One region of the Serratia sp. GW822-FHT06D09 genome, then DNA from elsewhere that is predicted to be linked to it. Evidence: predicted binding sites of a transcription regulator. Region 1 holds the regulator's gene; each other region holds the start of a gene.

Evidence for each region. Region 1 encodes LexA, which represses DNA repair genes until DNA is damaged. Its sites were predicted from a motif close to TNCTGTATGTACATACAGNA; they were not measured.
Region 2: mutH (DNA mismatch repair endonuclease MutH) is a predicted target of LexA. The motif match lies at 9,318-9,337, and genes of this name have one in related genera.
Region 3: rmuC (DNA recombination protein RmuC) is a predicted target of LexA. The motif match lies at 7,019-7,038, and genes of this name have one in related genera.

Annotation. Positions count from the first base shown of each region.
Region 1 is NZ_JBXALO010000004.1:57,922-68,139, reverse strand. It holds gene zur (zinc uptake transcriptional repressor Zur) at 1-363, shown strand, start outside; gene AC1RKG_RS11300 (CsbD family protein) at 469-678, opposite strand; gene dinF (MATE family efflux transporter DinF) at 965-2,329, opposite strand; gene lexA (transcriptional repressor LexA) at 2,431-3,039, opposite strand; gene AC1RKG_RS11285 (diacylglycerol kinase) at 3,161-3,529, opposite strand; gene plsB (glycerol-3-phosphate 1-O-acyltransferase PlsB) at 3,678-6,143, shown strand; gene ubiA (4-hydroxybenzoate octaprenyltransferase) at 6,203-7,096, opposite strand; gene ubiC (chorismate lyase) at 7,093-7,617, opposite strand; gene AC1RKG_RS11265 (MFS transporter) at 8,009-9,391, shown strand; gene AC1RKG_RS11260 (LacI family DNA-binding transcriptional regulator) at 9,414-10,218, shown strand, end outside.
Region 2 is NZ_JBXALO010000008.1:85,151-95,368, forward strand. It holds gene recC (exodeoxyribonuclease V subunit gamma) at 1-1,920, opposite strand, end outside; gene AC1RKG_RS18690 (prepilin-type N-terminal cleavage/methylation domain-containing protein) at 1,954-2,328, opposite strand; gene AC1RKG_RS18695 (YgdB family protein) at 2,318-2,764, opposite strand; gene AC1RKG_RS18700 (prepilin peptidase-dependent protein) at 2,761-3,339, opposite strand; gene AC1RKG_RS18705 (prepilin peptidase-dependent protein) at 3,327-3,833, opposite strand; gene thyA (thymidylate synthase) at 4,022-4,816, opposite strand; gene lgt (prolipoprotein diacylglyceryl transferase) at 4,824-5,696, opposite strand; gene ptsP (phosphoenolpyruvate--protein phosphotransferase) at 5,887-8,133, opposite strand; gene rppH (RNA pyrophosphohydrolase) at 8,146-8,673, opposite strand; gene mutH (DNA mismatch repair endonuclease MutH) at 9,370-10,056, shown strand; gene AC1RKG_RS18735 (TerC family protein) at 10,152-10,218, shown strand, end outside.
Region 3 is NZ_JBXALO010000007.1:283,541-293,758, reverse strand. It holds gene tatD (3'-5' ssDNA/RNA exonuclease TatD) at 1-580, opposite strand, end outside; gene tatC (Sec-independent protein translocase subunit TatC) at 632-1,402, opposite strand; gene tatB (Sec-independent protein translocase protein TatB) at 1,406-1,972, opposite strand; gene tatA (Sec-independent protein translocase subunit TatA) at 1,976-2,239, opposite strand; gene ubiB (ubiquinone biosynthesis regulatory protein kinase UbiB) at 2,320-3,951, opposite strand; gene ubiJ (ubiquinone biosynthesis protein UbiJ) at 3,948-4,556, opposite strand; gene ubiE (bifunctional demethylmenaquinone methyltransferase/2-methoxy-6-polyprenyl-1,4-benzoquinol methylase UbiE) at 4,570-5,325, opposite strand; gene rmuC (DNA recombination protein RmuC) at 5,405-6,952, opposite strand; gene AC1RKG_RS18220 (DedA family protein) at 7,093-7,623, opposite strand; gene AC1RKG_RS18215 (tyrosine-protein phosphatase) at 7,711-8,493, opposite strand; gene udp (uridine phosphorylase) at 8,665-9,426, opposite strand; gene AC1RKG_RS18205 (dienelactone hydrolase family protein) at 9,939-10,218, shown strand, end outside.

The DNA.
Region 1 (10,218 bases):
CTGCGCGTAGCCGAACCCCAGGCCAAACCCCCCACGGTTTACCGTGCATTGGATTTCCTGTTGGAACAAGGCTTTATTCATCGCGTGGAATCGGCGAACAGCTATGTGTTGTGCCATCATTTCGAACAGCCGATGCATACTTCCGCACTGTTCATTTGCGATCGCTGCGGCCAGGTGACTGAGCGCACAACCGAAGGGATCGAAGAGACGCTGCAAAAGCTGGCTAAAGAGTCAGGATTTGCCCTGCGTCACAGCGTGGTAGAAGCCCATGGCCTGTGTGAGGGTTGCGTTGAGGTAGAAGCCTGCGATAGCAAACATGATTGCGGCGAACACGATCACAGCATCGCTATCAAGAAGAAATAAGAGGGTATCAGGTACCTCCCTGTACCTTCGGCCATAGCGTCAAGGGGATTGAAACGCCTGGCCATCAGCATAGTTTACGGCCGCAATCCGCTGCGGCCTATCGCACTACCAGCGATACTTGTTGTGGTCTTCCCAGGATTTCACTTCTTTCTCGGCCGCCTCTTTCTGGTAGCCGTAGCGTTCCTGAATTTTACCGACAAGCTGTTCGCGTTTCCCTTCAATGACCGTCAAATCGTCATCGGTCAGCTTGCCCCATTTTTCCTTCACTTTCCCTTTAAACTGCTTCCAGTTACCGTCGGCTTGATCTTTGTTCATAACCTCTCCGTTACCTGTGATTAGTCAGTTTTAAAAACTTGTCGCTGGGCTTAACTGAGTAATAATCATGGTCAATTGACCTAAAATGAAGGGAATGTCATTCCAATTCATTCCGCCAGCCACATGATTAACTATAGCAACAGATATCGATAAATAACAAAAAACCAGAATAAAAATTCAACAAAACAACAAAATTCAGTAAAACACCCGAAATAACAGTCAGTAAGCGGGACTCAATCGACGCGATAATATGTAACTCAATATGAATACAAAACATTAGTTAATTTTATGATAACGTCTCATTGTGAGCCGTTGGATCCGCGGCAAACCAGGTACCGCGCAGCCTGTGGCGGTGCCAAATCCAGCCGAGCGCGATGCCGCGCAGAGAAAGAAAGACCGCCAGCGCCAGCCATAAACCATGATTGCCCAAGACGGGTACGGTCAGCAGCGTCAAACCATAGCCGGCCGCCGCCACTGCCATGCTGTTGCGCATTTCTGCTCCTCGTGTGGCGCCAATAAACATGCCGTCCAGCAAATAGCACCATACGCCCACCAATGGCAGCACCACCTGCCACGGCAGATAGTGGCCGGCCAGCGCACGCAGTTCCGGTAACGAGGTCAAGGCGGCGATAATATGCTGACCGGCAACGGCATAAACCAGGCCAAAGGCCAACGCGACCAGACAGGCTTGTCGGCAAGCCGCACGCCACACCTTGCGCAGTTGGCTATCGTCGCGCGCGCCATAGGCATGGCCAGAATGCGCTTCAACCGCGTAGGCAAAACCGTCGAGCGCATAGGCGGTAAAGGTCAGTAAGTTCATCAGCACCGCATTCACCGCCACCACTTCGCCGCCAAGCCGGGCACCGAAGATGGTCAAAGAAGCGAAACACAGCTGCAGCAGCAGGGAACGCAGCATAATGTCGCGATTCAGCGCCAGTAAACGCCGCAGGTTGCCACGCCAGGCAGTGCGCAGCATCGGCATGGAAATGCCACGCAGGCGCATGACCCGCCAGGACAGCCATAAGCCCAGCAGCAGCGTGGCATACTCAGAAATAGCGGTCGCCGTCGCCGCACCTTGCACGTTCCAGCCCAGCCCCATCACCAGCCAGATATCCAGTACAATATTCAATAAGTTGCCGACAATCAGCAGGATCACCGGCGCACGTACGTATTGCACGCCAAGCAGCCAGCCCAGGATAACCATGTTCGCCAATGCCGCCGGTGCGCTCAGCCAGCGGATCTCGAGGAATAATCGGGCCTGCTCCAGCACCGCCTCGTCGCCACCGACGATTTTCAGCGCCAGTTCGATCAGCGGATGGCGCAGCAAGACAATGGCCACACCGGCCAACGCCGCCAGCAGCAGCGGTTGCATAAAGGCGCGCGCCAATCCCTGTGGGTTTTGTGCGCCCAGAGCCTGCGCAGTCAGACCGGTGGTGCTCATACGCAGGAACAACAACAGCATGAACAGGAAGCTGGTCGCCATGGCTCCTACCGCCACACCGCCCAGATAAACAGGGCTGTCGAGGTGACCGATCACTGCGGTATCCACCAGCCCAAGCAACGGCACGGTGATATTGGAGAAGATCATTGGCAGCGCCAGGCGCCACAAGGCTTTATCGGTATCGCTGGTGAAGGCGGAGAGCAGGCGCATAGTGAAATGTTCCCGTGGCAATGCGGTTTTAATCGGTCAGAAATGACATCGCCCCAGAGCTGGGGCGATTTAAATCAAAGGGCAGCGTGCAGGCTTATGGGTTAAACCCAGTCGCCGTTGCGGATCACGCCGACCGCCAAGCCTTCAATGGTGAAGTTCTGCTGACGCAGATCAACCACAATCGGCTGGAACTCACTGTTTTCCGGTAGCAGCTCAACCACGTTACCGTGCTTTTTCAGCCGCTTGACCGTAACTTCATCTTCGATGCGCGCCACAACCACCTGGCCATTACGCACGTCCTGAGTTTTATGCACCGCCAGCAGATCACCGTCCAGAATACCGATATCACGCATCGACATACCGTTAACCCGCAGCAGGAAATCCGCGCTCGGTTTGAACAGGGAAGGATCCACCTTGTAGTGACCTTCGATATGCTGCTGCGCCAGCAGCGGCTCACCGGCAGCCACGCGGCCAATCAGCGGTAAACCCTCTTCATCTTCCATCAGCAACCGAATGCCGCGCGAAGCGCCGGAGACGATTTCGATGACGCCTTTACGCGCCAGCGCTTTCAGATGTTCTTCTGCGGCATTTGGCGAACGGAACCCCAGACGCATGGCGATCTCGGCACGCGTCGGCGGCATGCCAGTGGACGAAATATGATCGCGAATCAGATCATAGACCTCTTGCTGTCTGGTAGTTAGTGCTTTCATTCCGCCCCCTGTTTGTTTATACAGTCTTGCTGTGAGTATATACAGGTAAGTGCGGCTTGGGAACCGAAGAATGAATAAAAATCAGGGATTAGCGACCCGGATCGCAACGAGCTTGCTCTGCTCAGACAAAGTGCTGCCACAGGACCGCGGCCCAAACAAACAGCGCCAAAATAACCGCCAGCAAAACTGCCGCCGACCCCATATCCTTGGCCCGGCCGGACAGCTCGTGATACTCGGTCCCCACCCGGTCAACAATCGCCTCAATCGCGCTGTTGAGCATCTCGACAATCATCACCAGCACCACCGACCCAATCAGTAAAATGCGCGCTATCGCACCCACGTCCAGCCAAATCGCCAGTATGATAGCCAGCACGGTCACCACCAACTCCTGGCGGAACGCCGCTTCGTGCTGCCAGGCAGCGGAAAAACCTTTATAAGAGTAGCCGGCGGCTTTAATAATACGGGTCAGGCCGGTTGCTTGGTTCGTCATGTTTTTAGTGCCTTTCGCAGAGGTAAGTCATAATTAAACAGTCTAGGCCAGGAAGCGCTCACGGCTCCCGGTTTTCCAACACCACAGATCTGCTACCCGGTTTCTGGTATGCTTGCGGCGCATTGCTAACAAGAGGCTTCACGTTGTTATGTCAGGTTGGCGTAAAATTTATTATAAACTATTGAATTTACCACTCAAATTGTTGGTAAGAAGTAAGGTTATCCCTTCAGATCCGGTCACGGAGTTAGGGTTGGATCCCTCACGGCCGATTTTGTATGTTTTACCTTATAATTCCAAGGCGGATTTACTGACGCTGCGCACCCAGTGCCTGGCGCAGGATTTGCCCGATCCTCTCGAACCGCTGGAAATAGACGGCACCGTGCTGCCCAGCCACGTGTTTATTCACGACGGCCCGCGCGTATTCCGCTACTACACGCCGAAAGAAGAGTCGGTAAAACTGTTCCACGACTATCTGGATCTGCACCGCAGTAACCCGGATCTCGATATTCAGATGCTGCCGGTTTCGGTGATGTTTGGCCGCTCTCCGGGGCGCGAAGGCCACGGCACACCGCATCTGCGCTTGCTAAATGGCGTGCAGAAATTCTTCGCCGTGCTGTGGCTCGGCCGCGATAGCTTTGTGCGCTTCTCCAATACCGTTTCGCTGCGCCGCATGGCGACCGAGCACGGTACGGACAAGATCATCGCGCAAAAGCTGGCTCGCGTAGCCCGGATGCACTTCTCACGTCAGCGTCTGGCCGCCGTAGGCCCAAGCCTGCCGGCCCGTCAGGACCTGTTCAACAAGCTGTTGGCGTCCAAAGCGATCGAAAAAGCGGTCGAAGACGAAGCGCGCAGTAAAAAGATCTCCCACGAAAAAGCCCAGCAAAATGCCATTGCATTGATGGAAGAGATTGCCGCCGACTTCTCTTACGAGACGGTGCGCCTTTCCGACCGCGTGCTGAGCTGGACCTGGAACCGCTTGTATCAGGGCATCAACGTCACCAACGCCGAACGCGTGCGTCAGCTGGCGCAGGACGGCCACGAGATCGTGTATGTGCCCTGTCACCGCAGCCACATGGACTATCTGCTGTTGTCCTATGTGTTGTACCACCAGGGCCTGGTGCCGCCGCACATTGCTGCCGGTATTAACCTCAACTTCTGGCCGGCCGGGCCGATCTTCCGCCGCCTGGGCGCGTTCTTTATCCGCCGGACCTTCAAAGGCAACAAGCTGTACTCGACGGTGTTCCGTGAATACCTCGGCGAGCTGTTTACCCGCGGTTACTCGGTGGAATATTTTGTCGAAGGCGGGCGTTCCCGTACCGGGCGTTTGCTGGAGCCGAAGACCGGCACCCTGTCGATGACCATTCAGGCTATGCTGCGCGGCGGGGCCCGCCCTATCACGCTAGTGCCGATCTACATCGGTTACGAGCACGTGATGGAAGTGGGTACCTACGCCAAAGAGCTGCGTGGCGCCACCAAGGAAAAAGAGAGCCTGCTGCAGATGCTGCGCGGCCTGCGCAAACTGCGTAATCTCGGCCAGGGCTACGTGAACTTCGGCGATCCCCTGCCGTTGACCACCTACCTGAACCAGAATGTGCCGCAGTGGCGCGAATCGATTGACCCGATCGAATCCCAGCGCCCAAGCTGGCTGACGCCGACGGTCAACGATCTGGCGGCCAAGATTATGGTGCGCATCAACAATGCCGCAGCGGCCAACGCCATGAACCTGTGTTCCACGGCGTTACTGGCTTCTCGCCAGCGCTCGTTGACCCGCGAGCAGTTGCTTGAACAGTTGGAATGCTATCTGCAACTGATGCGCAACGTGCCTTATGCCGATGACGTTACCGTGCCGACTCAAACGCCGGATGAGTTGCTGGATCACGCGCTGAACATGAACAAGTTCGAGGTGGAGAAGGATAACATCGGCGATATCATCATTCTGCCGCGCGAGCAGGCGGTGCTGATGACCTATTACCGCAACAATATCCATCACCTGCTGGTTCTGCCGTCTCTGATTGCCACTATCGTGATGCACCATCGCCGGGTATCTCGCGCTGAACTGCTGCGCCAGATTGGTTTGATTTACCCGATGCTGAAAGCCGAGCTGTTCCTGCACAACGACAAGGAACAACTGCCGGAAGTGCTGCAACCGCTGATCGAGGAAATGATCCGTCAGCAATTGATCTGCGATAAAGGCGACGATCTGGTACTGAATCCAGCACGCATCCGTCCGTTGCAGCTGCTGGCCGCCGGTGTCCGTGAAACCTTGCAGCGCTACGCCATCACCATGTCTATCCTCAGCGCCAACCCGAGCATTAACCGCGGTGCGCTGGAGAAAGAGAGCCGTATCATGGCGCAGCGTTTATCCGTGCTGCACGGCATCAACGCACCGGAGTTCTTCGACAAGGCGGTATTCTCCACTCTGGTGGCTACGTTGCGTGAAGAGGGCTACATCAATGATATTGGCGATGCGGTGCGTGAGCACACCCTAGAGGTGTACAACATGCTGAGCGACCTGATTACCCCGGAAATCAAACTGACCATTGAAAGCGTCAGCATGCCGGCGGAAACCAACGCTCTGCCAGAAGCGGTTGAACCGGAAGAGAAAGACCAGTAATACGTTGATAAAAAAACAAAAAGGCACCCCAGGGTGCCTTTTTTACTGTCCGAACGCGGTCAACTTTGCCAGTAACTCAACGCAATACCGATAAACAGTACCAGCCCGACGTAGTTGTTATCCAAGAACGCTTTGAAGCAGGCATCCCGTTCACGACCGGCAATTTGTTTTTGCTGATGGATAAACAGGGCTCCCGCCAGCAACAGCGACCAATAAAACGCGCCGCTCAACTGCGCCAGATAGCCCACCGACAGCATCAGCAGCAAGGTGGCGAACTGCAGCAGGCCGACGATCAGTTTGTCGTAACGGCCGAACAAAATGGCGGTGGATTTCACGCCAATCTTCAGATCATCGTCGCGATCGACCATGGCATACAGCGTATCGTAAGCTACCGTCCAGCAGATGTTGGCCAGCAGCAGCAGCCAGCAGCTCAGCGGCAACGATTCGCTGACGGCGGCGTAGGCCATCGGAATGCCCCAACCAAACGCAGCGCCCAATACGAACTGCGGCAAATGAGTGACCCGCTTCATAAACGGATAGGCCCATGCCAGCGCCAACGCCGCCAGAGACAGCCAGATGGTCATCGCATTCAGCGTCAGCACCAGCGCGAACGAAATCAGCACCAGCACCACAAACAGGATCTTGGCCTCTTTTTCGCTCACCCGGCCGCTGGGCATTGGGCGTCCGGCGGTACGCTTCACATGGCCATCGACGGCGCGATCGGCATAATCATTCACCACACAGCCGGCGGCACGCATCAGGAAAACCCCGACCACGAACACCAGCAGGATAGACAACGACGGCACGCCCTTCCCCGCCAGCCACAGCGCCCACAGCGTCGGCCACAGCAACAGCAAGGTGCCAATAGGTTTATCGATGCGCATCAGATGGCTATAAGCCTGCCATTTACTTTGAATCACGCTTCCCTCCAAGGTATTTCCTCTCCTCATCATTCGGGGTCAGTACTGCCCGCGGCGTACAGCGGCGAAGCCGGTAGAAACAGTTCGGTCAGCAACAGCGGTTTACCCGCCAGCCGCAGGCGGGAACGGCGTGCCCACAGCGCATCTTGCCGACCGATATGGATGTAATCGCGAGTTAACTCGTCGCTGCTAAAAAGATAGCGCCCCAACGGCAATGTGCCCAAATCCACCAGCGCCAAATCCGGGCCGGTCAGAGTTTCCTGCGGGATCACCGTACGCCCCAGCAGCCAGGGCTGGTTATCGCCCAACAGCACGATTTCACGCAGCCAGTATCGTGGGCTCTCAGGAAGATGGTCGGCTTCTTCGCCCAGTTGATCGCGGGTGATAAAACACTCGCGCTGCGGCTCAACGTGCACGCGCCCGCAGTGACGTTCAAAGCGGCGGGTCATGGATCCTAACTCCATCAGCCAATCACTGACGGCGGCCGGTGGCGGAGATTGTTGTGCGGATAACCACTCCAACGGCGGCAGGATGGAATCCTTATTGCCAGACATTGCTCTACTCCATGCCTGACGCCGCGCCCTGCGGCCGCGCCAGACCAGACAAACTGTTAACAGTCGACCATTGTAACGCAGAAATTCAAAAGCGGCAGGCTGATTCGTGGCGTGACGCGCAGCAAAATAACGCCCAAAAAAGCGGCGCAATGTCATCTTTCTGCCATCTGTTTTCTTTACCTTCGTCCACCGGAGCGATGGGGATTCTGTGATCGCCTGCAAACTTTCGCCTCTGCCACATTGTTTTATCTACGCGCGTAGATACTCTTGTGCCGCAGCGTTGAATCGCCATCAGTCCAACACTTTGTCAGCAAACCTTCTTGCCGACACCAGGGAAACCATCTTTAACGGCGCCATTTATGGCGCATGACGAAAAGAGGATATCAATGCCATGAGCGAAACAACGCTTGCACACCAACAGGCCGCCGGCGATACGCTGGCGGCCGACGAACGCCTGGCCACCAAAGAAGGGCGCGGCCAATTCTGGCGTGCCACTTTTTCCTGCTGGCTCGGCACCGCGATGGAATATGTCGATTTCGCACTGTATGGCCTGGCGGCCGGCATGGTGTTCGGCGACGTGTTCTTTCCCGAAGCCACACCGATAGTGGCGCTGTTGGCCAGCTTTGCCACTTACTCCGTCGGCTTTGTCGCCCGTCCAATCGGTGCGTTGGTATTCGGCTGGATTGGCGATCGCAAAGGCCGCCGCGTGGTACTGCTCACCACGGTCGCGTTGATGGGCGTTTCTACCACGCTGATCGGGCTAATCCCCTCCTACGCACAAATTGGCGTTTGGGCGCCTGTCTGTCTGGTGATCCTGCGTTTTGCGCAAGGTTTCGGTGCCGGAGCGGAGCTCTCCGGCGGCGCGGTGATGCTGGCAGAATACGCACCGGCAAAACGACGCGGTCTGGTCGCGTCGATCATCGCCATCGGTTCCAACAGCGGCACCCTGCTGGCGTCGCTGGTGTGGTTGTTAGTGTTGCAGTTGGACAAAGCGGATCTTATCGCCTGGGGATGGCGTATTCCGTTCCTTGCCAGCATCCTGATCGCCGCAGGAGCACTGTACCTGCGCCGCCACGTACGCGAAACGCCGGTTTTTGAACGCGAGCTGCAGCAAAACCGCCAGCGGATGCTGGAAAATACCCCCACCGAGCCGGATAACCGCAGTTACTTGCAGCGCACCAAAGCTTTTTGGATCATGCTTGGCCTGCGCATTGGCGAGAATGGCCCCTCCTATCTGTGCCAGGGCTTTATCGTCGGTTACGTCGCCAAAGTGCTGATGGTGGACAAATCGGTGCCCGCGCTGGCGGTGATGATCGCCTCACTGTGCGGTTTCCTGGTGATCCCCCTGGCCGGTTGGCTTTCCGATCGCTTCGGCCGTCGCATCACTTACCGCTGGTTCTGTCTGTTGCTGGTGTTGTATGCCTTCCCGGCGTTCTGGCTGCTCGACAGCCGCGAACCGGCAACCGTCATTTCAGTGATTGTGGTCGGCATGTGCATTGCGTCACTCGGCATTTTCGGCGTGCAGGCGGCCTATGGCGTGGAACTGTTCGGCGTCAAAAATCGCTATTCAAAAATGGCGTTCGCCAAGGAGCTGGGGTCGATCCTTTCCGGCGGTACCGCTCCGCTGATCGCCACCGCGTTGCTGTCCGGCTTCGGTCACTGGTGGCCTGTCGCCTGCTATTTTGTTGTAATGGCGGCCATTGGCTTAATCACCACCTTCTTTGCACCGGAAACACGCGGCCGCGATCTAAACCTGCCGCAGGACGCGGCGTAATCAGGGCGCACAGGAACCCAACTTGGATAATCAATCTGCGCGACGCATCACCCGTGCCGACGTCGCCCGCGTAGCGGGCACCTCGGTTGCGGTCGTCAGCTACGTGATCAACAACGGACCGCGCCCGGTGGCGGAAGCCACCCGTCTGCGGGTGCTGGAGGCTATTGAAAAAACCGGTTACCGACCAAACGATATCGCCCGGGCACTGGCTTCAGGCAACACCCTGACCTACGGGTTGGTGGTACCCGATATCTCCAACCCGTTTTTTGCCACCCTGGCCCAGGCGTTGCAGCGAGAGGCTTTCAGCCACGGTCGGGTACTGCTGTTGGGTGACGCCGGTGACGACCGCCAGCGCGAGCACGACCTGATTAATCATCTGCTGCGCCGTCAGGTTGACGGGCTGCTGTACACCAGCGTCGATCGCCATCCCTGGTTCGATCTGATCCGCGCATCCGGCACGCCATGCGTAATGATTGACACCATAGACAGCCATGCCGGCGTCTGCGCCATTCGCGTCGACGAGCGTGATGCAGCCTGTCAGGCAACTCGCCATCTGTTGCAGCACGGCTATCAGGACATCGGCATTTTTGTGGGCCCCTTGACCATGCTCAACGCGCAGGACCGCCTTAACGGCTGGCGTGATGCACTGAAGGAAGCGGGCATTGCGCCACGCGAAGAGTGGATATTCGAAGCGCCCTATACCCGTCAGGGGGGCTATCAGGCCAGCCAGAAAATGCTGCAAGCCCCACGGCCGCGGGCCATATTCACCTCTAACGAACAACAGGCGCTCGGTTGCCTGTCGGCACTGGCAGAACACCGGCTTCGCG
Region 2 (10,218 bases), on a different contig from region 1:
TTCATCACGCAGGATGGACAGTGGCACCTCATCGGGATAACGGGCCGCCAACCCGAACTCGAACAGCTTGTTCCACTGCTGCTCAATCAGCGCCAGCACCACTTCGGTTTCACCGTCCTGCTCAAAGAAGGTCTCCAGCAGTTGGCGGCACAGCGGCTGCCATTCCTGCAGCGTACGCAGTTGCCCCAGCCGTTGCCGCCAGCGGCTCAACGCCGCCAGCAGTTCAGCTAGCTGCCCAGCCAGCTCGGCGACCAATCCGCTCGATTCGTCGTAGGGCAAGACTCCCTGCCAGTCACCGGCATTGCTGTCCATGGCGTAACCCAACAGCATACGCGTAATGCCAAATTGCCAGGTGTGCTGTCCGGTGGCGGGCAAATCCAGTTCGCGCACGTTGTCGTCATCCAGGCCCCAGCGTACGCCGGATTCCCCCACCCAATGGCGCAACAGACGCAGGCCCTCTTCCCGGATGGAGAATCGCGCCGCCAGTGCGGGAACCTCCAGCAGTGCCAGCACCTGCTCTGAGGTAAAGCGGCTCTGCGGCAGATCCAACAGCGAGATAAAAGCCTGCAGCGCCGGGTGGGCCTGGCTGGCTTTGCGGTCAGAAATGGCAAACGGCAGGTAGCGTTCCGGGGAGGCATTGCCAAATACCGCCTGGATATAAGGCGTGTAATTGTCGATGTCCGCCACCATCACAATAATGTCGCGCGGCGTCAGCTCAGGGTCATCCGCCAACATGCTCAATAACTGATCGTGCAGCACCTCAACTTCACGCTGCGGGCTGTGGCAAGCGTGCAGGCTGATGGAGCGATCGGCAGGATCCAGTCGTCGTTTGGTGGCGCTGCTTTCCAGCGTTTCCGGCGTGGTGCCGATAACCGCACTGTTCTTCAGCTCCAGCATATCGTACTGAATGCCATGCAACAGATTGTCCGCAGGGATATCGACAAATGCGAAAACTTCCTGCGCAGATTCGATCTGCGAAAGCAAAAAGTGGTGGTCGCGTCCCAACTTGCCCCATGAGGCCAGCAGTGGGTTCGGCAGGTCTTGCTCACCGGCTTCATTAAACAGCGCGGCGGCATTTTCAGGATCTTTGAATAACGCATATTCGGTTTGATCCTGATAATGGCGTCGTTTGCGGCTCTGCAATTTCGCCAGAAATGATTGACTCTGAATATCTCCCCAGTAGTAGCGGCAAGGGTTAGTGAACATCAGGTGAACGTCAATGTGCCTGCCCAGCGCCTGGAGGGCCTCCAGATAGACCGGCGGCAATGCCGAAATGCCGCAGATAAAGACCCGTGGCGGCAATCCCGCCGGGGGCTGCTGTGCCTTTTCCAGCTCGTTGATAAAACGGCGATACAGGTTGGCGCGATGCCATTCCGGCTGCCCCAATTCCGCGGTGTACTCTACCAGGCGCGCCCACAGCGGGGCCTGCCATTGCTGCGCTTCCGCCAGTCCGTCAACGCGTTCGCCCTTCTGCCAGCTTTCCAGCCATTGCGGGCGATACACCAGGTATTGGTCAAACAGGTCTGCCACCCGACCGGCCAACTGGTGAATTTTACGTTTGTCGCCGTCGTCGGTGAGGTAATGCTGCAGTGGCGCAAATTCAGGCTGGGTGAGTAAATCGGGCAGCAGCCACATCAGCTTCCAGGTCATGGCGTCTTTGCTGAAGGCACTCTCTTTCGGGATACCCGGTAACACCCGGGTAAACATGTCCCAGATGAAGGTAGCCGGCAGGGGGAAAGCAATGTTGGCGGCGATGCCGAACTGCTCCGCCAGCTGCATCTGCAGCCACTGCGCCATACCGGGGCTCTGCACCAGCACCACTTCCTGTTGGAAAGGATCGGCCAAGGGCTCTCTGGCTATCAAAATGCTGGTCAGCGTTTTTAACACGTCCAACTGATTGGAGTGATAAACCTTAAACATTGGGCGCTCCCTTAAAACAAAATATGTGCCAGCTCACTGGCGCATGCAGTACCAACGACTGAGTTCCGCCCACTGCTGTTGGGGCGTTTGTATTCTTACCACTAACCGCTGACAGGCAGGCTGTGGGCTGCTCAAGCTGGTCTCACGCCGCCAGCCGGGGGCCAGTGGCGGCAGCCCGGCATCCAGGCGACCGCTAGCGGCGAACACTTCCAGATGCTGGTGCGCCAACGACCACGCCTGTCGATACTGCCATTGACGCTGGAACGACTGCAACAGCACCTGATGATACTGTAACAACCCCAGTAGCGACACCGCGAACAGCAACGCGGCAATCAAGACCTCCGGCAAGCTGAAGCCCCGCTGGCGCCATAAGGTTGCGTCAGATGCATCAGTTGGGTTAATCCTCACAGTCCGCCTGCTTTTTTTCAGGGCAAAAATCCAGCCACCCGCCGGTTTCTGCTCTGAGCGCAATCTCTCCGGTTGCGCCCTCAGGTTTGCTCCGTTGATATAACCGCAAAGGCTCTGCGCCATTCATCGGTGCTTCACCACGCACCAGGACAATACCCGCCTGGGAGGATAATTTTGCGCAGGCGCGTAGCGCGTCGGCTTGCCGGCACCACCAGCCACTGACGCTCAATTGCCCGCGAGGCCAAGTCTGGGCCACACCCCAACTGAGCGCGGAAGCGGCCTGATTGTAAGCCCGTAAATAGCGCTTCTCGTCGGCAGCCAGCAGTAAAGCGCTGTCCAGTTGGCGATGCTGGGCATTCAACAGCATCAGCCCCATAACCAACAGCATCATCACGGCCGCCAGGGTACTGCCGCCTCGTTCGGCACTAATGTTCATGGCAGAGAAGCCATATTGACCGCCCAGACCAGGCTGCGCCGTATACTGCTATCCGCTTTCGAACGGCCACTTAGCACCAGCGTAGCCCAGGTTTTTCCGTTTTCACCCAGGTTGGTCTTTACGCTGAAGGCTTCGATACGCACTTCGTCGTTATCGATCAGGCGTTCCCAGCCACCGCCCCGACAATGATTAATACCCCGCTGCCCTTCCAACATCCCCTGGCGCAGGCGATAACCGAAATAGTCGGCATCGGCGCCGAAAGCCTCCCAATGGCCGTTACGACTGATGTCATAGGCGATAATCACGCAACTGCCCGCCGCTTCTCCGGGAAGGTGGCTAAGCAGTATTGGTTGCCCACGGCACTGGCCGGCGCAAAACCCCGCACGGCGCAGATCTTTCTCGATGCCGAAGGCCAATTGCCGCAGTACCGACTCCAGCCGGTAGTGCCTGCCGACATCGACGCTGTGTTGACGTAAAACCGGATAGGTTTTGGCAGCAGCAAGCGCAATCAGGCTGCCGAACGTCAGCGCCAACATCACCTCCGGCAGCGTAAAACCCCGTTCTAAGGCTGACATAGCGCAACCCCCCTGATGCTCACCCCTTCGCTGCACAGTCGCAGTCGCCCCTTGGCAGACAGCACCAACCTCAGGCTGCCTGCACCGTTGCTAAGCACAATATGCCCCGCCTGCGCATTATTGCGCAGGCCATAAAACCCCATCTCTTTTTGGGTATGGCCTGTCAGCCGCACATCAGGGTAATGCGGCTTGAAGATGTCATCGTCGAGTGCAGCGCAATTCGCAGGCGTTTGACCTTCACCGATGCACCAGGCCGTTCCGGGTTTAATCCCCAGCAGCGCCATGCGGTTGTGCCAGTTGGCATCAGCCTGCAACCGGTTGAGAAAAGCCAGCAGTTGTTGTGCAGTGTGTTCCAACCGCAAAGCCTGCTGATAATGACGCCAGTGGCTGACACCCCAGCCCGTCAGCAGACCCGCCAGGGTAATCACCACCAGCAGTTCTATCAGCGTCATGCCGCGCTGGCCATCGGGGTTAAACTTCATCTCGTCGTTCATGGCGGCCAGTGTAATCAGGCGCGCAACAGGGTAAAGGGGAGCTTTTCGGCCTTGAAGCGCACCGCGCAGGCTTTCTATGCAACTGGTGAACAAGCACAACAAAATACGATGCAGTGCGCAGAGAGGGGCGGCAGAAAAAAATAAGGGCGCAACCTGTGCGCCCTCGGGGATAACTTATACGGAGAAAATCAGATAGCAACCGGTGCTTTGATTGGGGGATGCGGATCGTACCCTTCGATTTCAAAATCTTCGAAACGGTAATCGAACAGCGATGCCGGTTTGCGTTTGATCAAAAGCGTTGGCAAGGCACGCGGTTCACGGGTCAGCTGCAGCTGGGTTTGTTCCATATGGTTGCTGTACAGGTGGGTATCGCCGCCGGTCCAGACGAAATCACCCACTTCCAGATCGCATTGCTGCGCCATCATATGCACTAACAGCGCGTAGCTGGCAATGTTGAACGGCAGGCCGAGGAACACATCGCACGAGCGCTGGTACAGCTGACAGGATAATTTGCCGTCCGCCACGTAGAACTGGAAGAACGCATGGCATGGCGCCAGCGCCATCTGATCCAATTCACCCACGTTCCAGGCCGAGACTATGATGCGGCGTGAATCCGGATCCTGTTTCAGCTGGTTCAGCACCGTGGTCAACTGGTCGATCTGACGGCCGTCAGCGGCTCCCCAGGCACGCCACTGTTTACCGTACACCGGGCCAAGGTCGCCGTTCTCGTCCGCCCACTCGTCCCAGATGCTGACCTTGTTTTCCTTCAGGTAAGCCACGTTGGTGTCGCCGTTCAGGAACCACAACAGTTCATGGATGATCGAACGCAGGTGACATTTTTTGGTGGTCACCAACGGGAAGCCTTCCTGCAAATTGAAACGCATCTGGTGGCCGAAAATCGACAGCGTGCCAGTGCCGGTACGGTCGGCTTTAGGGGTGCCCTCGGCGAGCACTTTGTTCATCAAATCCAGATACTGTTTCATTTGTTCCTCACGACAGTTGTTGCTGCGGGCGACGACGATACGCCCAAATCATCATAATAATACCGGCCACCACCATAGGAACGGACAGGATCTGCCCCATGCTGATTACGCCGTCGAACAGGCCGAGCTGTGCATCCGGCTGACGGAAAGCTTCGACGATAATGCGGAATACGCCATAACCAATCAGGAACAGGCCGGAAACGGCGCCCATCGGCCGCGGTTTGCGAATAAACAGGTTCAGAATGATAAACAGCACCACGCCTTCCAGCAGCAGTTCATACAGCTGGGACGGGTGGCGCGGCAGCACGCCGTATTGATTCAGGATCGGCAGCAGTTGCGGATCGGCGGCGGCAAGCGCTACGTCTTCCGCGCGTGAACTTGGGAACAGCATCGCCCATGGGGTATCGGTGGTAACACGGCCCCAGAGTTCGCCATTGATAAAGTTGCCCAAGCGACCGGCACCCAGGCCGAAGGGGATCAGCGGGGCAATAAAATCAGAAACCTGGAAGAAGGTGCGTTTGGTACGACGAGCGAACCAGAACATCACCAGAATAACCCCCATCAGGCCGCCGTGGAACGACATACCGCCATCCCAGACTTTGAACAGATAGAGCGGGTTATCCAGGAACAGCGGCAGGTTGTAGAACAACACATAGCCAACGCGGCCACCGACGAACACGCCGAGGAAACCGGCATACAGCAGGTTCTCTACTTCATCCTTGGTCCAGCCGCTGCCCGGTTTGTTGGCACGGCGCACCGCCAACCACATGGCAAAAACGAAGCCAACCAGGTACATCAGACCGTACCAATGCAGAGAGACCGGGCCGATAGAGAAAATCACCGGATCAAATTTAGGAAACGCCAGATAGCTATTGGTCATCTATCACCACAACATGTCTATTATTCTTCCCCATCCGGGGGCGGCAGGTGCCAAACGCGGTGAAACGCAGCAGGAGCACTTTTTCCGTTGCTTTCAACACAGTGAGGAGGCGGATAATAGCATAAGCTTAAGCGTCTCCGGACTGGACTGCTGGGAAAAGTTCTGTAAAAAAATCAGTCAGCCTGCGGCGTTACTTGCCACCGCGGATTAACCCGCCCATGCCACGCCGCTCCATAAACGCCGCCACCTGATGGCGCACTTCGGTGGTCATTTGGGCACTGAGTACCCGCTGCGCCAGCACTTCGGCATCGGAGAGCTCAATATGCCGCAGCAGATATTTGATCCGCGCCACGCTACGTCCGTTCATGCTCAGGTTGCGGTAGCCCATGCCCACCAGCAGCAAGGCCCCCATGGGATCGCCGGCCAGTTCACCGCACAACCCCACCGGCAGCCCGACGGCCTGGGCCTGAACGACAATCATCTTGAGCACCTGCAGCATGGAAGGATGCAGGCTGTCGTACAGCGAAGCCACTCGGGTATTGTTGCGATCAACCGCCAACAGATATTGGGTCAGGTCGTTGGTACCGACCGAAATAAACTCCACCCGCCCGGCCAGATGCGGGATCAGGAAGATCATCGACGGCACTTCAAGCATTACGCCAAGTTTGGGTTTGGGAATTTCATACCCCAACACTTCTTCCACTTCCCGCCCAGCGCGATCGATCAAGCGTCGGGCCTCGTCGATCTCTTCCAGACTGGTGATCATCGGCAGCAAAATGCCCAGATTGCCGGTACCGGCATTGGCACGCAGCATGGCGCGCACCTGGATCAGGAAGATTTCCGGCTGATCCAGGGTGATGCGGATACCGCGCCAACCCAGACAGGGGTTTTCTTCGCTGATAGGCATATAAGGCAGCTGCTTATCGGCGCCGATATCCAGCGTGCGCAGCGTCACCGGCTTGTTCGGATAGAGCTGCAACATACCCTGATATTGGGCGACCTGTTCCTCTTCGGAAGGGAAGCCACTCTGCAGCATAAATGGAATTTCGGTACGGTAGAGGCCGACGCCATCGACGCGCCCTCCCAGCAATTGCTCGTGTTCCGGGCTAAGACCGGCGTTGAGCATCACCTGCACTCGCTCGCCGCTTTTGAGCTGAGCCGGCTGTTCGACATCGTCTTCCGCCAATCGGCTTAATTCCAGCTCTTCGCTGATCAGACGCTGGTATTCCTGCACCAGCACCGGCTCCGGATCAACCAGCAGCTCGCCGCGATAGCCATCGACAATCAGCAGGCGCTGGCTGAGCAATGCAGGCTGGATATCCGCCCCCATCACCGTCGGCACCCCCATCGCCCGCACCAAAATAGCCGCGTGTGAGTTGGCGGCACCGTCGCGGACCACCACGCCGACCAGCCTGTCCTGTGGCATTTCGGCCAACAGGGTAGCAGTCAGTTCATCGGCTACCAGCACAAAACGCGCCGGCCACTGGGTTGCGCCCTGAGTGGTATCGTCGAGGTGGAATAAAAGGCGCTGACCGAGCGCGCGCAGATCGCTGGCGCGCTCGCGCATGTAGGTGTCTTGCAGGCTGGCGAACTGGGCGGCAAAGACTTCGATCACCTGCTTCACCGCCCATTCGGCTACGGAGCCGGCATCGATCTCGGCGAAGAGTTCACGCTTGAGGCGGGCGTCGTTCAGCAGGTGAGAGTAAAGATCGAAAATCGCCGCGCTCTCTTTTTGCGAGCTGGCGGCAAAGCGCTTGCTGAAACGGCGGAATTCCGCCCCGGCTTCTTCCAACGCCTGGGTCAGGCGTTCACGTTCGCTGGCGGTATCGAGCGTTGAGGCCTTGTAAACCTGATCGAGTGACGGCTGGCTGCTGTCCTGCCAACCTTCAGCCACCGCCACGCCTGGCGATGCCGCCAGCGCACGAATGCGCGTCTGGCGATACTGGCCAAAAAGAGCGTTAAGCTGCGATTGGGATAGGATACCGGCCATTTGCGTGGCCAGCGTCACCATAAAAGACTCTTCGCTTTCGTCGAACTGGCGCAGCTCACGCTGCTGAACCACCAATACGCCCAGCAGTTGGCGGCGATGAATGATCGGCACGCCGAGGAAGGATCGGAACCGATCCTCCTTCACCTGGGGAATATATTTGAAGCTGGGGTGGCTCTGCGCGTCCGCCAGGTTAATCGGCTCCGCACGGCGACCAACCAGGCCGACGATGCCTTCATCAAAGGCCAGTGCGATAGTGCGCCCACGCGGTTTTTTTAACCCGCGTGTCGCCATCAGGTAATAACAGCGGCGGTCATTGTCTGCCAGATAGATGGAACAGACTTCCGTATCCATTGCCAGACAGGTTTCATTAACCAAAAGATCCAGCGCATCTGTCAGGCTGGCCGCCGCGGCCACCTTCTCAACAATTTCTCGCAAGCGCGTGAGCATAGTCGGCTTAACTTAACCTCTCTTCCGGCGATAAGCGGGGGTCTGCCGCTGTGCTGCCTGCTCCTGCATCGGCATCACGGTGACGGCGAATTCTTTCATCACCCGGCGGTAAACGTCGCGTTTGAACGACACCACCTGGCGCACCGGATACCAAAAGCTCACCCAGCGCCAGCCGTCAAACTCCGGCGTGCTGCTGCGTTGCATATTGATATCAGCGTCATTGCACATTAACTGCAAAAGAAACCATTTCTGCTTTTGGCCGATACAAACCGGCTTTGTGTCCCAACGCACCAAACGTTTTGGCAATTTATAGCGCAACCAGTTGCGGGTTGAGGCCAGGATACGCACATCCTTTTTGCTCAGCCCCACTTCTTCGAACAGCTCACGGTACATTGCCTGTTCTGCGGTTTCACCGGGGTTGATCCCCCCTTGGGGAAACTGCCAGGAGTGTTGACCGTAACGGCGAGCCCACAGGACTTGCCCCTGACGATTACAGATTACGATACCAACATTCGGGCGGTAGCCATCATCATCGATCACCGGACTACCTCGATAAGCTTAAATTCGCATAGATACCCTGATTGTTTCACACAAGCTACAGGCGGTAAACCACTGCTTTGCGGCGGTGCAGACCGGATAACATTGGGATAACTCACAGATAATGGCAAAGTTATAAACATGTGAAGCCATTTACACGCGGTTTTATTCACTTTTTCTGTGGATAGGTGTGTGAAGAACTCAAGGGATAAGCCGGTAAAACTCTGGTGAACTCAAAATCACCATAAAAACAAAAACAAAAATACATCATTAAAAACATAAAGTTATTTATTTATCAACAACCCTATACAGAGTAAAAATGTGATCTATATCCGTTTAGGATCTTACCCTGGCGAAAGATCCACCAACGTCGTTTTTATCCACAGATTATCCGTATGAGTTACGCACAAAACGGACAATTTCGCAAAAAAACCCCTGAGTCAAGGCTGTAAATCGAACCAGTGATCGGTAAAAATTTGGGTTATCCCATAAATCTGTGGATAAATAGGTGTAAGATCCTGTTTATTGTCGGTGGCTTCAGGTGCACAAGCGTCGCCCTGAATTTTTCCCCCGTCATGTAGCGGGAAAAAAGTCATGGAAAATCATGCTACTATTATTCTTTTCCCCAGACCTTGCCCACCAAGGTTCGCTGTGTACAAATACAGTACGTTTTTCAACCAAATCTAGCAGGTTCGCATTATGGCGTTTTTATCTCCTCTGCCTCCTCCTCCAGAAAATGAACAGCAACTGTTTGAACGGGCGCAGCAGCTTGCCGGCTGTCAGTTGGGAGAACTGGCGACACATGCGCAGTTGCCTATTCCCAAAGATCTGAAGCGGGATAAAGGATGGGTTGGCATGCTGCTGGAGCAGTATCTTGGCGCCATGGCCGGCAGCAAGCCGGAACAGGATTTTCCCGAGTTGGGCATCGAGCTGAAAACCATCCCGATAGACGCCGCCGGCAAGCCGCTGGAAACCACTTTCGTCTGCGTAGCGCCCTTGACCGGCAACAGCGGCGTCACCTGGGCCAGCAGCCACGTACGCCATAAGCTGGCGCGGGTGCTGTGGATCCCGGTGGAAGGCGAGCGGCAGATTCCGCTGGCACAGCGGCGCATAGGTTCACCACTGTTGTGGAGCCCGAACGAAGAAGAAGAAGAGATGCTGCGCCGCGACTGGGAAGAGCTGATGGATTTGATCGTGCTTGGCCACGTAGAACGGATCACCGCACGACACGGTGAAGTGCTGCAACTACGCCCCAAGGCGGCCAACAGTAAAGCCCTGACCGAAGCCATCGGCGAACAAGGTCAGCCGATCCTCACATTACCGCGTGGTTTCTATTTGAAAAAAAGTTTCACCGCCGCGCTGCTGGCAAGACATTTCTTAATCTGATCGCTTTTGTTTAGGCTGTGTTTAGCTAACAGTGTCGCCGTATCAATAAACGCGTATAATTCAGCCTTTGCTTTTTATTAAGGTGTGGCTAGGCAATGTTCGAATGGATTATGGATCCCAATGCCTGGTTAGCGTTAGGTACGCTGACCATTCTTGAGATCA
Region 3 (10,218 bases), on a different contig from region 1:
TCTGCGGCAGCAATGCACGCAACTCCAGGCCACGTCGCTCATCACAGACCCAACCGGTAATCCCGATCGACAGGCCCAGCGACAAGCAACTTTCTAATTCTTCGGCGGTGCCGGTAAAACAGTGCACTACCGCCGCGGGCAGTTTATCCAACCACGGCGTCAACAGTGCGGCAAAACGTGCGTGCGCATCACGGCAGTGAAGAAAAACCGGCATCTCCAGCTCCGCCGCCAGCGCCAGTTGGGTGCTGAATGCCCTCTCCTGCTGCTCTGGGGTAGAAAAGTTACGGTTAAAGTCCAGCCCGCATTCACCTATCGCTACGACCTGCGGCTGCGAGGCCAACTCGCGGATCCGCTCCGCGGTCTGCTCATTCCAACTGCTGGCCTGATGGGGATGCACACCGGCGGTGGACCAGCAATAACCAGGATGCTGCTGCGCCAGTTCACAGGCAACCTGGCTTTCCTGCAAATCAGTACCGGTAATCAATAGCCCTGTCACGCCTGCGGTTCGTGCGCGATCCAGCACCGCTGGGCCGTCTTTGGCAAACTGTGAACTGGTGAGGTTTACGCCAATATCAAACATGGTTTTCCCAATGCAAAAGCCGCCCATCGGGCGGCTCAGGAGCAAACAAATTTAAGGTGTCGGGGGTTCGTCACCCTCGTCTTCTTCTTCCGGCTGCGGACGACGTTTACCGGTGTAGAAACGAGCAAAGAACACGCCCACTTCAAACAACAGATACATCGGAATGGCCAGCAGGGTTTGCGAGAACACATCCGGCGGGGTCAGAAGCATGCCGACCACGAAAGCCCCGACCAGAACGTAAGGACGTTTCTTTTTCAGATCTTCCGGTGACGTGACGCCACTCCAGCACAGCAAAATAATGGCAACCGGCACCTCAAACGCCACGCCAAACGCCATAAACAGCGCCATGACGAAGTCGAGATAGTTATTGATGTCGGTGGCAATCATCACCCCGGCCGGCGCGGTTTTGGCAAAAAAGCCGAACGCCAGCGGGAAGACGATAAAGTAGGCAAAGGCCATGCCGAGATAAAACAGCAGGCTGCTGGAGACCAGTAAAGGCATCATCAGACGGCGTTCATGCTTATACAACGCCGGCGCAATGAAGGACCAGACCTGGTACAAGATAACCGGTGCGGACACGAACACCGAGACGATCATCGTCAATTTGATCGGGGTAAAGAACGGTGAGGCCACGTCTGTGGCGATCATGCTCGCCCCGGCAGGCAACTGCTTGATCAGCGGCGCGGACACCAGTTGATAAATATCATTGGCGAAAAAAACCAGCACCAGGAAAATCGCCAGTATGCTGATAATCGAGTTTAACAACCGCTTACGCAGTTCTATCAGATGACTGATAAGGGGTTGGGTATCTTCAACAGCCATGTTTTAACGATCGCCACTAGGTTGGTGAGACGCTGGGGTTTTATCCACAACAGGTTCTGGGGTTGCCTGAACAGCCGGCTCGACCGGTTGTTTCACCGGTGCAATGACCGGCTGCGCAGCCTGCGGCGTTGCCGTTACAACCGGCTCCGGCACTGCAGCCGGAGAGGATGCTACGGCCGCGGCTTCCGCCGGCGTCACGCCGTCATGAATGGCTTCCGGGTCTGTGACCAGAGGGTTATGGATGGTGTGCGTAGGTTCGGTTTTGGTGCCACTGTCGCCCTGATAAGAGCGTTTCAGCGATTCCGCAGCGTCTTTCAGCTCATCCATTGACGCCTTCAGCTCCGGCGACAAATTCTGCATGCCGGCCTTCTCTACCTTTTTCAGGCTGTCCTGCAGTTCCTGCAGCTTCAGTTCCTGAGAAAGTTCGTTCTGCACCGAAGCCGCAAGCGAACGCAGCGCGCGGATCCAGCCCGAAACTGTTCTTACCGCTACCGGCAACCGTTCTGGCCCAAGTACCACCAGGCCAATCACCAGAACCAGCAGCAGTTCACTAAACCCAATGTCAAACACGGTTTATACCTGCTCTTTGTTCTTCGACTCTTCCGCTTTCACTTCCGGCTGCTTATCGGTAATAGGCTTGGCCGTGAAGTCAGCGTCATCCAGGCTGCTTTTCTCAGCCGTGTTGGTCGGCGGCGTGTTGTCATCGCCGATCGCCTTTTTGAAGCCCTTGATTGATGCACCGAGATCAGACCCCAGAGTACGGAGTTTTTTGGTACCAAACAGCAGCACCACGATCACTGCGATGATCAACAATTGCGTAATACTAATACCGCCCATTGCAATTACCTCTATTTTTACAGGGTTTTTTCAAAATCCGTCGCATTATACGGCAGATTTTACCAGAGTTTCGAATCAATTCAGGTGGTTCGCTTCCAGCCAATCACCCAGGATACGATGCCGGCTGCCATCAGCCATGCGGGAAACACTTTGACGTCCCCCAACAGCAAAATCGTACCGCTTACTAACAGTGTAGCGCCAACGCCGAACAAATAACGTGATTGCCCTTGGCGAACGCGCTGAGCCTGCATCTGGTTGGTGAGCTTATCAACGCTTTGTTGCAACAGCTTATGTTGCTGCAGGCTATCGTAAAATAATTCAGGCAGTTCGGGCAGTTTCTCCGCCCAAAACGGCGCTTTTTCTTTCAGTGCGCGGATCACCGCCGGAATACCGACCTGATCGCGCATCCAACTTTCCAGGAAAGGCTTGGCGGTAGTCCACAGATCCAACTGCGGATAGAGCTGGCGTCCCAGACCTTCAACATACAGCAAGGTCTTCTGCAATAACACCAGTTGGGGTTGTACTTCCATATTGAAACGGCGCGCGGTGTTGAACAGGTTTAACAAGACGTTGCCGAACGAAATTTCCGACAGGGGTTTTTCGAAAATAGGCTCGCACACGGTGCGGATAGCGAACTCGAAATCCTCCACGTTGGTGTCGCGTGGCACCCAGCCTGAATCAACATGCAACTCTGCCACCTTACGGTAGTCGCGATTGAAGAAGGCGATAAAGTTTTCCGCCAGATAGCGCTTATCATCTTTGTTCAGCGAACCGACAATACCGCAGTCAATGCCGATATAGCAGGGATCTTCAGGATGCTCATAGCTGACAAAGATATTGCCGGGATGCATGTCCGCATGGAAGAAGCTGTCGCGGAAGACCTGGGTAAAGAACACCTGTACCCCGCGTTCGGCCAACAATTTCATGTTGGTGCCCTGCTTCTCCAGTGTCGGAATATCCGAAACCGGAATGCCGTAGATCCGCTCCATCACCAGCACGCTTTCGCGGCAGTAATCGGAATAAACCTCGGGCACATACAGCATCGGGCTGCCGTCGAAATTACGGCGCAGTTGAATGGCGTTGGCCGCTTCGCGCAACAGGTTCAGTTCATCCAGCAAGGTCTTTTCATATTCGCGCACCACTTCACGCGGGCGCAAACGGCGACCGTCCGGCATCAGTTTTGGCACCCAGGCCGCCAGGCGATACATCAGGCGAACGTCGGCCTTGATGATCGGCCCGATATCCGGCCGGATCACCTTCAGCACCACTTCCTGCCCGGTGGTTTTCAGCCGTGCGGTATGGACCTGAGCTATGGATGCCGAAGCAAGCGCCTGTTGGTCAAAATCATCGAACCAGGTTTCCAGTGGGCCGCCCATCGCCAATTCGATATGCTTGCGCGCCAGGGCGCCGTCGAAGGGGGCAACCCTGTCCTGCAGCAACGTCAGTTGATCGGCAATCTGTGGCGGGAACAGGTCACGACGGGTAGACATCATCTGACCAAACTTAATCCATACCGGCCCCAGTTCCTGCAAGGCCAGCCGCAGACGCTCCCCCAGCGGTTTATCCGCGTGGCGGTTTGGCATCCAAAACAGCAGACGTCGGCCAAAGCGCAACGGCAGCGTCAAACGCATCTTGGGGATCAGTTCATCCAGGCCATAACTGAGGAAAACGCGGACGATCAAATACAGGCGGCGTAGTTCGCCAGGGGTCATCGTTTACCCTCCAACTTGTCCATGCGAGCAATCAGCGCTTCGGCACTGCGAACGGTGGCGTCAACTTCTTCGTTAAACCACACCACTTCCAGCGGGCCAGGAGCCACACGCCACTCTTCCGTCAGGGTTTCGGCCACGTAATGCTGTTGACGCTGCAAGCCTTTCTTCAGCAAATTCGCGCCCTTGCCGAACGCCTGAGTGACGCCTTGTGCGGCAATATCGCCGATATAAGGCGCCAGCCATTCCGCCGGATCCCACTCAGCCAGATCAAGCAGGCCAACCAACTGCTGTACCACCTGAATATCACCTTCAACAATCAGCTCGCCACTGCGCATCAAGGGCGAAAGCTGTTGGCGGTCCCGCAGTTTCAACAGTACCGATATGCGGCTGCGCACCGTGCAGTCGGCGGTATCGTCAGACTGACCAAGCACATCGACTCGCTGCTCACTGAAGATCAGTACCAACGGCGAAGCAAGCTCCTGCAACTCTATGCGCAGCACCTTGCCAGCCAGGCGAAGACGGGCTGCCTTCATGCTGCGATCGCGGAACAGCAGGCTATTGAGCGATGTTTCCAGCACGCCGGTCAACAAAGGGGTTAGCAGCATCGGCATGTCCATATCAGAATTTGAAGCCGCGATGCAGGGCAACAATACCGCCGGTCAGGTTAAAATAGGTCACGTTGTCAAACCCGGCTGCGCCCATCATGCCCTTCAGCGTTTCCTGATCGGGATGCATGCGGATCGACTCAGCGAGGTAACGGTAGCTTTCTGGATCCTTCACCACCAGTTCGCCGATTTTCGGCAACACGTGGAAAGAATAAGCGTCGTAAGCCTTGCTCAGCGGGGCTAGCAAGGGTTTGGAGAACTCCAGCACCAACAAACGGCCACCCGGTTTCAACACGCGGAACATGGAGCGCAGTGCCTTGTCTTTGTCGGTGACGTTGCGCAGACCGAAGGAGATAGTGATGCAGTCAAAATAGTTGTCCGGGAACGGCAGCGCTTCGGCGTTGGCCTGCACATAGCTGACGTTGCCGACAATGCCGCGGTCCCGCAGCTTCTCGCGCCCCATTTTCAGCATGGAATCGTTGATGTCCGCCAGCACCACCTGCCCCTGCTCACCGACCATGCGGGAGAACTTGGCGGCCAGATCACCAGTACCACCGGCCAGATCCAACACACGCTGCCCACGGCGCACGCCGCTGCAGTCAATGGTAAAACGCTTCCAGATACGGTGGATACCAAACGACATCAGGTCGTTCATCACGTCATACTTTGCCGCTACCGAATGAAAAACGTCTGCCACCATGGCCTGCTTTTCGTCTCGAGCTACGGTGCGAAAACCGAAATCGGTGGTTTCCTGCGGTTGATCTGCCATTGTCCTGCCTGCTATTCAGTCAATTTAGTGTGGTTGAGTGTACCAGAACCCCACGAAATACCCCACCTCGCCGCGGCTGTCATGCCTGCGATGCGGAGCGTGGTTGCTCTGCGGCGTCGTCATCCTCCGCCCCCGGCAGCGCGTCAATATCATCTTCGCCCGCTGCCTCGAATTCTTCGTCATGCTGTGCGCTGGCCTGCTGGGCCAGCAGCGGGTTGATAGGTCTTTTCACCTCAACCCCCAGCGCGCGGAACCCCTCGGTCTGGCCGATAAGATTACCACGGCCTTCACTCAGTTTGTTCATCGCCTGGCGATAACTCCCCTGAGCCTTGTCCAGGCTCTGCCCAAGCGCCGACATGTCGTCAACGAACAACCGCATTTTGTCATACAGCCGCGCAGCCCGGTCGGCAATGCGTTGAGCATTCTGGCTCTGATGTTCATAGCGCCACAGGTTGGTGATGGTGCGCAGGGCGACCAGCAAGGTGGTTGGGCTCACCAGCATAATGTTGTGCTTGAGCGCTTCGCTAATCAATTCCGGCTCACGGTCTATGGCCAAAAGGAAAGCCGGCTCCACCGGTATAAACATCAACACGTAGTCCAGTGAACGCAGGCCGGGCAACTGCTGATAATCCTTACGACCCAGCAGACGAATATGGCCACGTAGCGAGGCAATATGCTCACTCAGCGCCGCCTCACGCTCCACTTCATCTTCGCTGTTGAAGTAACGCTCATAGGCCACCAGCGACATTTTTGCATCGATCACCACGTCCTTACCCTGCGGCAGGCGCACGATAACGTCGGGCTGCATCCGACTCTGATGGTCCAGCCGCACGTTGACCTGCGTTTCGTATTCGTGCCCTTCCCGCAGGCCAGAGGCCTCCAGCACCCGACTTAATACCACCTCGCCCCAATTGCCCTGGGTTTTATTATCCCCTTTCAGGGCCTTGGTCAGGTTAATAGCCTCACGCGCCATTTGCGCATTAAGCTGCTGCAGGTTGCGTATTTCGTGGGTCAGCGTATGACGTTCGCGAGCTTCCTGGCCAAAACTGTCCTGCACCTGGCGGCGAAAACCGTCCAGTTGCTCACGCAACGGCAACAGCAGGCGATCCAGACTTTGCTTATTTTGCTCATCCACCTTGCGACCGCTGTGTTCAAAAATGCGGTTGGCCAAATTTTCAAACTGGGTGGTGAGACGCTGCTCGCTGTTGATCAACAGGCGCTGCTTCTCTTCCGCCGCCATACGGGTTTCCTCCAGACGGATGGTCACCTCACGCAGCTCGGCTTCCTGGGCGCTGTTCACTTCACGCTGGGCACGCAGTTCCTGGTTCAACAATTCGCACTCGTTGCGCCAGTGATTAAGCTGCTGAAGCTTTTCGTGCCCGGCAGCCAGTTGGCTGTGCAAATTGCGCAGCTCCAAATCGTTCTGCCGCATTTGCTGTTCATTGCGCAGGAGCATCTCTTGCCGGGCTGCCGTTTCCTGCTGCGCCTGTTGCAGCGATTGTTCCAGCAGCCGCAGCTCGGTTTCATGCTGCGCATGGGACTGCTGCACCCTCAGGCTGGCGATTAACCAGCCCAACAGCAGGCCTACCGTCACCCCGCCTATACCGTAAACCAAACTGGTATCCACCCTGCCTCCTGTTACACCTGACCGTTCCGGCGTTTTATCCGCCCGCTGCCCGTCACGTTAAGGGGATGCTGTATGGATGTCCAGCCTGATTTCGTCCCGACGGCGCATTATTGCGAACCGCTGCGCAAGTCAGGCAAAGATTAGCCAAACCACTGGCTTAACCACTTGATGCCAAACGCCCCCGGCGCGAGAATGCCGAACGCCCAGATCATCGCCGAAGTAATATTCGCCACCTGAAAATAACGCTGGGGCATACCGCAAATGCCACCAACCAGCGGGACCACGGCCCGCAACGGACCAAAGAAACGGCCAATGAAAATGCCCAGCACGCCCCAGCGCTCAAAAAATGCATGGCCGCGCGTCAGCAACTGCGGATTACGCGATAGCGGCCACATGTGCGCCACGCGATCTTGATAGTGGTAGCCAATCCAGTAAGAAAGCCAGTCACCAAAGAAAGCGCCCGCAGCGGCGGCGGCCCAGATAGGCCAAAAGGCAATGCCGCTTTCGCCAATCAGCGCACCCAGCGCCAGCAAGATCACCGTGGCCGGCAACAGCAGCGACAGGAACGCCAGCGATTCGCCAAACGCCAGGAAGAAGATAATCGGGATGGCCCAGCCTTCGTGCTGACGCACGGTCTCGCTGATCCAGTGGATAATGTCATTGAGGCTCAATACGGGCTCCTGATGCGGGATTTACTGCCCCAAGGATACGCAATGCCAGCCGGCGTCGGTTAAACCCCGGCTAAACATCCACGCGGTTTACTCGAGGTAGAACGCCTGTAGCGCTGCTCGCTGGCTTTGCCCCAGCCCGTATTCCGCCTCCAGCCAACGGTCGGTGGAACCGTATTGGTCACGGATGCAACCCAGGGCAGTCATCAGGAACTCTTCTCGGGCGCTAAGCACATAGGCAAACTGCCCCAATGCCGAGTCACTTAAACGAATCGACAGTTGATCCAACATTTGTTCACGGAAGGTCGCCAACGTGGTTTCTGTCAGCAGGTAATCTTCCACCACCGTCGCCTCATCGGCACCCAGTGCGAACAATACCAACGCCGATCCGACCCCCGTGCGGTCCTTACCGACTGCACAGTGCTGGACGATAGCACCGTTATCGGTATGGCTCAGCAACTGAGTCAACTGTTGGTAGGCCGGATTGCCGAACGGCAGTCGGCGATATAACTCCAGCATAAACGCCCGCGCATCAAAACCGGCCAGCGTTTCGCTGGTCAGTTTTTCCAGGTTGGCATTAACCTCATTGCTCAACGGGTTGGCAGGAAAATGATGGTAATCCGCGCCCTGCCACAGGATATCGGGCTTGGCCTGCACTTCATCGGGATCGCGGTAATCCAGGACTGAACGCACCGGTACGCCGGCCAGGAAAGCGCAGTCGTTTTCCGTCAGGCGCTCCAGCGACCCGGAACGGAACAGTAATCCTCGCTTGATGCGACGGCCATTAGCAACGCTGTTACCACCGAGATCGCGAAAGTTAATGCCGCCATCAAGCGGTGCCAATGAAGGATGAAGCAGGATCTGGGCGGTCATAGACGTCCTCGTGTTTATTGTCTGATAAAACGCAACCTGAGAGCCAAGGTAAAACCGGGCTCAACGGGTCAAAGAGGTGGCCAGTAAGATGGCGCTGATGATAATAACCGTAACAGATTACGGCTGAATGGAAAAACGGACCGCGTGGCGGCCCGTTGAATTGCGGAGGGATTACAGCAGGCGACGCGCCGCATCAACCACGATCTGCACCGCTTTGCTCTCGGTGTTTTTCATGGTTTCCGCGTTGGGAATTTCCTGCTGGGTACGGTTAACGATCACACCGGCAACCATACCGGCACGCAGGCCCTGGCTGGCACACATGGTCAGCAGCGTGGCGGATTCCATTTCATAGTTCATCACGCCCATCGATTGCCATTCTTCCATCGAGCCTTTGAAACGGCTAACGACGCGCCCGGAGAAGGTATCGTAACGTTCCTGGCCTGGATAGAAGGTGTCAGAAGACGCAGTTACGCCGATGTGCGTGGTCGCGCCTGCTGCCTTGGCAGCTTCGACCAGTGCGGTAGTACAGGCGAAGTCGGCCACCGCCGGGAACTCCATCGGCGCGAAGTGCAGGCTGGCACCGTCCAGACGAACCGCCGCGGTGGTGACCAGCACGTCACCTACATTGATGTCTGACTGGATCGCACCGGTGGTGCCGATTCGCAGGAAGGTACGAATACCCAGCTGTGCCAGCTCTTCAACCGCGATAGACGTCGAAGGACCGCCGATACCGGTGGAACAGACGATCACTGCCTTGCCGTCCAGCTCTGCACGCCAGGAGGTGAATTCACGATGGGAAGCCAGGTGCACCGGATTTTCCATCAGCTTGGCAATTTTCTCTACGCGCTGCGGATCGCCAGGAACGATGGCAAGCTGGGCCCCTTGTAAATCGTTTTTGGTCAGGCCGAGATGGAAAACGTCAGATTGAGACATACGAGACTCCTCATAGATCATGTTTATTGGGAGGAACAAAAAAGTACTCTACTGAAAATCGCCACGCAATTTCGTGACGGCAATCACTACAGACAAAGAAACAGAATGCAATCTACATAACTCTTGTGACTAAAGTCACAAAAATTAGCAAGAAGGCCCGCCTGTTGGCCCCAATAGCCACCAGTCTAGTCGACAAATCGCCCCGCCGGTTTCCCCTGCTACTTGGAGTTTATCAAGGCGATTTGCCAATAAATCCCCTATGCAGTCACAGAAAAATAGCCTTGGTTTGTCGGGGACTTAGCCCGAATAAGCGGAACTAACGCACCTTATGGTACTAATGCAGGTCAACTTGCGTAATAGCATGATAAAAAGACAATAAAAACGCGGTAAAGCCGGATATTTAATCGTTTTTTACAGACTTGACTGAAAATGCTCCACTCGATGCCAATAACGGGTAATCTTTCCTATAGTTAATCGCAGCGCTTTTCTCTATTGATTGCACGGAGACCGCAATGAAAACCGATCATGTGATGACATTAAAACAGGCCCAGGGGGGATTCACCCCGGCCGTAACCCCCCTGGCGGCTTCTACCATCCTCACCGACGAGCAGGGCATTCATACCGGGGAAACCACCATTCCTTCCCAGGGTGACAACCTGCCTGCCTATATCGCCAAACCGGCGGACCACAGCGGCCCCTTCCCGGTCGTTCTGGTGGTACAGGAGATATTTGGCGTACATGAACATATTCAGGATGTGTGCCGTCGTCTGGCGAAGCAGGGTTATCTGGCGA